3 regions of the Neobacillus sp. BF23-41 genome follow, and region 3 is predicted to be linked to each of the others. Evidence: predicted binding sites of a transcription regulator. Region 3 holds the regulator's gene; each other region holds the start of a gene.
The links. Region 3 encodes Rex, which represses fermentation and respiration genes when NADH is low (regulators of the CRP and FNR family bind a similar motif). Its sites were predicted from a motif close to TTGTGAAATATTTCACAA; they were not measured.
Positions count from the first base shown of each region.

Region 1: a site for Rex is predicted at 934-951, ahead of AB7942_RS25110 (L-lactate dehydrogenase). Genes of this name have one in related genera too.
Region 2: a site for Rex is predicted at 1,245-1,262, ahead of AB7942_RS21105 (TIGR04190 family B12-binding domain/radical SAM domain protein). Genes of this name have one in related genera too.

Region 1 covers NZ_JBGBPR010000025.1:59,792-62,069, reverse strand. The annotation lists gene AB7942_RS25110 (L-lactate dehydrogenase) at 1-858, opposite strand, end outside; gene AB7942_RS25105 (BglG family transcription antiterminator) at 1,333-2,278, shown strand, end outside.
Region 2 covers NZ_JBGBPR010000016.1:14,924-17,201, reverse strand. The annotation lists gene AB7942_RS21105 (TIGR04190 family B12-binding domain/radical SAM domain protein) at 1-1,161, opposite strand, end outside; gene ybaK (Cys-tRNA(Pro) deacylase) at 1,467-1,943, shown strand; gene AB7942_RS21095 (PRK06851 family protein) at 2,044-2,278, shown strand, end outside.
Region 3 covers NZ_JBGBPR010000017.1:4,692-6,969, forward strand. The annotation lists gene AB7942_RS21545 (ABC transporter ATP-binding protein) at 1-437, opposite strand, end outside; gene moaC (cyclic pyranopterin monophosphate synthase MoaC) at 615-1,112, shown strand; gene AB7942_RS21555 (redox-sensing transcriptional repressor Rex) at 1,149-1,805, shown strand; gene ystJ (NADP-dependent malic enzyme) at 1,964-2,278, shown strand, end outside.

The DNA.
Region 1 (2,278 bases), on a different contig from region 3:
TTCACGGATTCCTCCGCGGTATATGACCGCCGGAACACCGATAAACACATCCTCCTGTCCATATTGTCCATCTAGATAGGAGGAGACCGTTAGGATACAGTTTTCATTGTTTAAAATTGCCTTCGTAATTCGAACGAGGGACATGCCGATTCCATAGTACGTTGCACCTTTTCGTTCGATGATATGATAAGCCGCATCACGGACATTAACGAAAATATTTTCTAAGCATTCATTGTTTAGTTTTCCAGCTGGGAGTTCTTCTAGTCTTTCCACACCAACAGAGGCACGGCTCCAGACGGGAAGTTCTGTATCCCCGTGTTCGCCAATGATATAGGCATGAACATTTCGTGTGTCCATATTGAAATGCTGACCAAGCGCAAAGCGGAGACGCGCTGAATCTAATACGGTACCGGAACCAATCACCCGATCTTTTGGCAGCCCAGACTCCTTCCAGGTCACATAGGTTAGAATATCAACAGGGTTTGTTGCAACTAGGAAGATTCCGTCAAAGCCACTGGCCATAATGTTTTTTACGATTTGTTTAAATATTTTCGTGTTCTTTTCCACTAATTCTAATCGGGTTTCACCAGGCTTTTGAGCCAATCCCGCAGTAATGACGACTAAGTCTGCACTTTCACAATCTTGATAAGACCCGCTCCATACGTTGATAGGTGACGGAGCAAACGGAATCCCGTGATTCAGGTCCATCGCTTCCCCTTCTGATTTTGCCTCATTGACATCAATGAGAACTAACTCTTCCGCCACTCCTTGATTAATCATTGAATATGCATAACTGCAGCCGACAGCACCTGTTCCAATTAAGACCACTCGATTGACTTTTTTATTTCTGTTCTCCATTATGATCAGCTCCTATATATAAATGTCATCATTCGCTAGTAATTAATAAGTTAACGGTGTTAGTATATCACTAGTTTGTGAATAATTTCACAATAGTTGTGACACAAATATGACTCTTTTTATGGAAGCCTTTACATTTTTGAAAAAGCGTGATTAAGTGTGGGGATGGTTATTTTTTGAAAAAAAGCATGATTAAGTATGAGGACGATTATTTTTCGAAAAAAAGCGTGATTAAGTATGGTGACGTTTATTTTTCGAAAAAAGCGTAAGTAAGTATGAGGACGGTTATTTTTCAAAAAAAAGCGTAAGTAAGTATGAGGACGGTTATTTTTCAAAAAAATCATAAAGGTGCCTTAGGATAGGAAGGCATTTACGTTTGTTTGGGATCCAGGTTCATCATTCGCATTGTTTTAATTGATTAGCGGACAAAATAAAGATACACTTACCTATATTGTTTTTAGAGCGGGTGCACGGATGAATAATAGACAAAAAGAATTGCTACGAATATTGCTTGTTCATGAAGAAGGAGTATTGCATATTAAGGATTTGTCGGAAGAGCTTGATTGTGCGGAAAAAACGGTCCGGAACGATTTAGATCGATTGGAGGAGTTTCTCCTCGATTATCCTAGCGCCAGCCTCATCCGGAAGCCGGGCCTTGGGATTGCGATTGAAAGTGATGAAAGTGCTCGGTCGCAAATTTTGCGCAGTCTTCTTTCGAGCGAACCTAAGAGTAATGAAGAGCGGCTGTTTGAAATGGCCTATCAGCTGTTAACAAGTGATAAGGCAATCACCTTACAGCATTTTGCCGATCGATACTATGCTCCTAAAGCGGCGATAAAAAAAGATATCGAGACGATTACGAATTGGCTCGAGAGGTTTGAGCTGGAACTCATTTCGAAGCCGCGGGTGGGAAATGTGATTCAAGGATCAGAATTGAAGAAACGTAATGCTTTGGCGCACTTGTCTGAGCTGTTTTTACACGAAAAAAATGTCGTGTTGGATTTATTTTTACCCTATGAGATTTCGACTGTAAGGAATGCCCTTAAGGATATGCAGGGGCGATTTTCGATTGCATTTTCAGATGATGCGTTAGAGAGCTTGCTTGTTCATGCACTGATTATGGTGAAGCGGACCCGGCAGCGGTCGCCTGTATTTGTCCAAGAGTCCGAAAAGGTGATGGCGTTTGAACGGAAAGAATATCAATTTTCCAGCTGGTTTTTTGATAAATTGGAATCGGCCTTTCGGTTAACCTTTCCGGACGTGGAGCAGGTTTATTTCACTTGGCACCTGATTAGCAGCAAGCGTGTCGGAGAGGAACACCACCAAGATTTAACAGTGGATGAAGAGGCAGCTGCGTTTGTTCTTGCTTTCGTTCGCAAGATGGAAAAGTTGACTTTCATTCATTATGAAGCGGATCCGA
Region 2 (2,278 bases), on a different contig from region 3:
GTCATAGGTCTGTCCTGGAATCCCAACCATGAAGAATAAATCAATTTTTTTACAGCCATGCTTTAAGGCAAAATTAAGCGTATCGATTACTTTAGGGTTCGTACAGTTGAATTTCCCGTTGTAGCGTCTGATTTTTTCATCGTGTGTTTCCAGGGTAATTTCAATACAATATTTCGGAACGCTATCATTCATCTGTTGAAAGAACCCTTCGTCTGCATACTGGAATAACTCAAAGACGACCTCATTTTTAAGATGAAGTTCCTTCAGCCGGCTAAAAAATTCCTTCACGTATTCACGTCCGCCCTGGCGCAGGTCATGAAGGATAAAAATCGGTGACCGGCTAAAGCGTGAAATGAATTTAATGTCCTCAACTAGTTTTTCGGGCGACCGTAAGGCAAGGGAGCTTCGGTTACAGTTTTGATCATAGGCATCCTTAGAACCGCCGCAGATGAGACAGTTTTGTGAACAGCCTCTCGCTGTCAGTAAAGCGGTATTTGGATATTGCAGCCAGCCATTGTACGGAAGCGGGTCAAGGAAATTCCGATATTTAAATACAGAACGGATCGCATAACGATATCCTGGAACGTCAAGGTCATCCAAATCCTTTGGTACATAAGTAAGCGGATTGCAGCCAATGCCGCTCCCCTTTTTCCAAGTTAAATTGGGAATGTCCGCATAGTGGGTATTCCCTTGTTCAATTTTATTCATCAATAACAGCATCAGCTTTTCGGTTGAATCGCCGCGCATAACAAAGTCTATGCAAGGATATTCAATTAACTCCCTATGATAATAAGTGGCAGAAAGTCCGCCAAAAATCACTGGAATATCTGGATGAAGCTTTTTTACAATTTTCGCCAGCTCGATACTGCCGTGTGCATGCGGAAGCCAATGGAGATCAATGCCGAAAGCCTTGGTGTTAATATTCCTTAACTTTGCTTCCACATCAAACTTATTACTCATCAGCATCCGATTGGCGATATTAATGATCTTGACCCGAAGACCGTATCTTTCAAGGTATTCTGCAATACTAGTGATTCCGATGGGGTACATTTCAAAAACAGGTGATGATGGCACAACATCACTGATGGGGCCGGCTAGCAGGGAGTTTTTTCGAAAGTCATAAACACTTGGTGCATGCAAAAGCACTAAATCGTATTTCATTGATTCCACCTCAAGTAGATTAGTTTGGAAGAGCAACTTCTTTCTCTATGTATGATTAAATGTAACTTATTTCAATATAATATTTGTGAGGAATTTCACATAAGCAATTTCTGAATTGCGATAATGAAGATATTATCTATTTTGGGAATGTATGTAATTTAATCTTGTTAATTTTAGTGTACTATAATAATGGTTTAATAGAGTGACAAACGGGTGACAGAATTTGGGTGATTTTGTGTAATTTTTGCTGTTCCAGTATGCTGATACTGGATAGTAGTCTTTAAAGTCAGGGAGGAGTTTGTAAAGTGGCACAGGGTAAGACCAATGCAATGCGTATTCTTGACGCAAAAAAGGTTAGCTATGAGATGCTGACCTACGATAATAAAGATGGGAAAATTGACGGTTTTTCTGTTGCGGAGAAAATTGGCCGGGAGCCAAAGGAAGTCTATAAAACGCTTGTTGCAATGGGCGCGAGCAGGAATATATTTGTTTTCGTCATTCCCGTGGCAGAGGAATTGGATTTGAAAAAGGCAGCCAAAGCAGCCGGTGAAAAGAATATTGAAATGCTTCCGGTGAAGGATATTCAGAAATGGACTGGATATATCCGCGGCGGCTGCTCGCCGATTGGCATGAAAAAAGAATATAAGACGTTTATTGATGTAAGCTGCAGGTCGATCGATTCGATCATTGTTAGTGGTGGGAAAATTGGGGTTCAAATCGTATTAGAACCTGTTCTATTGCAAGAGGTCACAAAAGCTGACATTGTCCCCATCATTAAGTAAGATTTTTTCCCTAGGCACTCACCTATAAATAACAATCGCATAAGATAGGGTGAAATTGACTTTATCTTACGATTGTCACTATAAAAGGGAGTGTTGATGAGTGGCAGGGAAAATTAAAAATTACTTTGCAGGCGGGAATACAGCAAGAGGCTTTCATAATTTATATGACTCCAATCTTCAAGGTCTCGACCGGTTATTTATTTTAAAAGGCGGTCCAGGAACAGGTAAATCCTCATTAATGAAAAAAATCGGTAATGAGTGGCTTGAAAAGGGCTATGATATTGAATTTTTACATTGTTCTTCTGATAACAATTCCATTGATGGAGTGTTGATCC
Region 3 (2,278 bases):
ATCTCTGCCTCATACTGATACCCTCCCAGTTCTTTAAATTTGACCTGAAGATGATCGTACTCTTTTAGGATTCTTTCGTACCTGCCACTGTCTTCAAAAACGAGGGGATCAGCCATTTGTTCTTCAAGTGTGCGGAGTTGTTTTTCCATTAATCGCAGCGGTTCAAAAACCGTCAGCATTTCATCCCATATGGATAATGATGATTCTAACCCAGTATTTTGAGCTAAATAGCCAATCGTCACCTCTTTTGGCTTGATGATTTCTCCGCCATCATGTGACAAGTGTCCGGCTATAATCTTCAATAATGTCGATTTTCCCGCCCCATTGCGTCCAACAAGGGCAACACGGTCCCGAGTTTGTAATTCGAGCTTAATATTCGATAAAATAAGGTCAGCACCATAATATTTTTGTAATTGATTAACCTGTAGCAAAATCATTCTCATTCACCTCTATTACATAGGATAAGTGTACCTTATTCCCGGTATGTCGGCAATAAACTGCTCGCCATATTAGCGGAGTGAAGTCTTAAACCGACATAAAATGTAATATATAGTTCAAAGTTTCACACACATATAAGGAAAAATAGTGTATGATTTGATGGGAGGATTTTTTATATGGCAGAATTTACGCATTTTAATGAAGAAGGCAGAGCAAAAATGGTCGACGTCAGTGATAAGCCGGAAACGGCACGTACGGCGCTTGCTCATTCCAGCATTACCGTTAGTAAAGAAATTTATGATAAAATAACTAATAATGAGATGAAGAAGGGCGATGTCTTAGCAGTGGCCCAGATAGCAGCTGTCATGGCAGCAAAGAAGACATGGGATTTGATTCCAATGTGCCATCCGATTCCATTAACAGGTGTTAATATTTCTTTCTCTTGGGAACAGGATAAGGATGAGAACTATCAATTATATATTGCTGCAGCCGTTAAAACGAAGGGGAACACAGGCGTAGAAATGGAAGCGTTAACAGCCGCATCCGCATGTGCCTTAACGGTTTATGATATGTGTAAAGCCGTTGATAAAGGTATGGTAATTGGACCGACGTATCTTGTCGAAAAAACAGGCGGTAAAAACGGTGATTTTAAAAGAGATGAAAGAGTTAAATAAATTTTTAACTAAACCATTCATGGGGTGTGGGAGATTATGAGTAATGAAACAACGAAAATACCACAGGCGACAGCAAAACGGCTGCCCCTCTATTATCGATTTCTAAAAAACCTGCAAAGTTCAGGCAAGCAAAGGGTCTCTTCAGCGGAATTGAGTGAAGCAGTAAAGGTAGACTCAGCAACGATTCGCCGCGACTTTTCCTATTTCGGTGCGTTAGGAAAAAAGGGCTATGGGTATAATGTTAATTACTTAATATCCTTCTTCCGAAAGACCTTAGATCAGGATGAATTAACTAAGGTTGCCTTAATAGGAGTCGGAAATCTTGGGACTGCCTTTTTAAACTATAACTTTTTAAAAAATAATAACACAAAAATAGAATGCGCCTTCGATGTGGATCCCGACAAAATGGGAACTATGATTCGCGAGGTACCCGTTCATCCTATGGATGATTTAGAGAAGGTGTTATCAGAAACTAATATTTCAGTGGCGATATTAACGGTTCCGGCTCCTGCCGCTCAAATGATAACCGATCGACTGGTCCAAGCGAATGTAAAAGGGATCTTAAATTTCACTCCAGCGAGGTTAAATGTTCCACCATTAATAAGGGTCCATCATATTGACTTGGCTGTGGAGCTTCAATCGCTAGTCTACTTTTTAAAGCATTATCCAACGGTCGAAATAGATGAAGAATAATTAGTTAAAAAGGCTTTCCACAAAATTTGTGGAAGGCCTTTTGTATATTAAATCCCTGCTTTTTTTAATTACATAATCTATAAAAATACTTTCTTATGCACTAAGATGTAGGTAGATAAAATGCAAGCGGTTACTAGCCGGGAAGTGGGGGAAATTCAATGTCAATTTTACGGGATGAAGCGTTAAAAATGCACAAGGAACACCAAGGCAAGGTTGGGATTTATTCTAAGGTGGCAGTACATAATGCAAAAGATTTAAGCCTTGCCTATTCACCCGGTGTGGCAGAGCCATGTTTGGTCATTTATGCAGACGAAAATAAAGTCTATGATTATACCTCGAAGGGCAATCTTGTCGCAGTTGTATCCAATGGGACAGCGGTCCTGGGGCTTGGAAACATTGGACCAAAAGCTGCGATGCCTGTGATGGAAGGAAAGGCCGTGTTATTCAAATCGTTCGCAGATGTTGATGCCTTT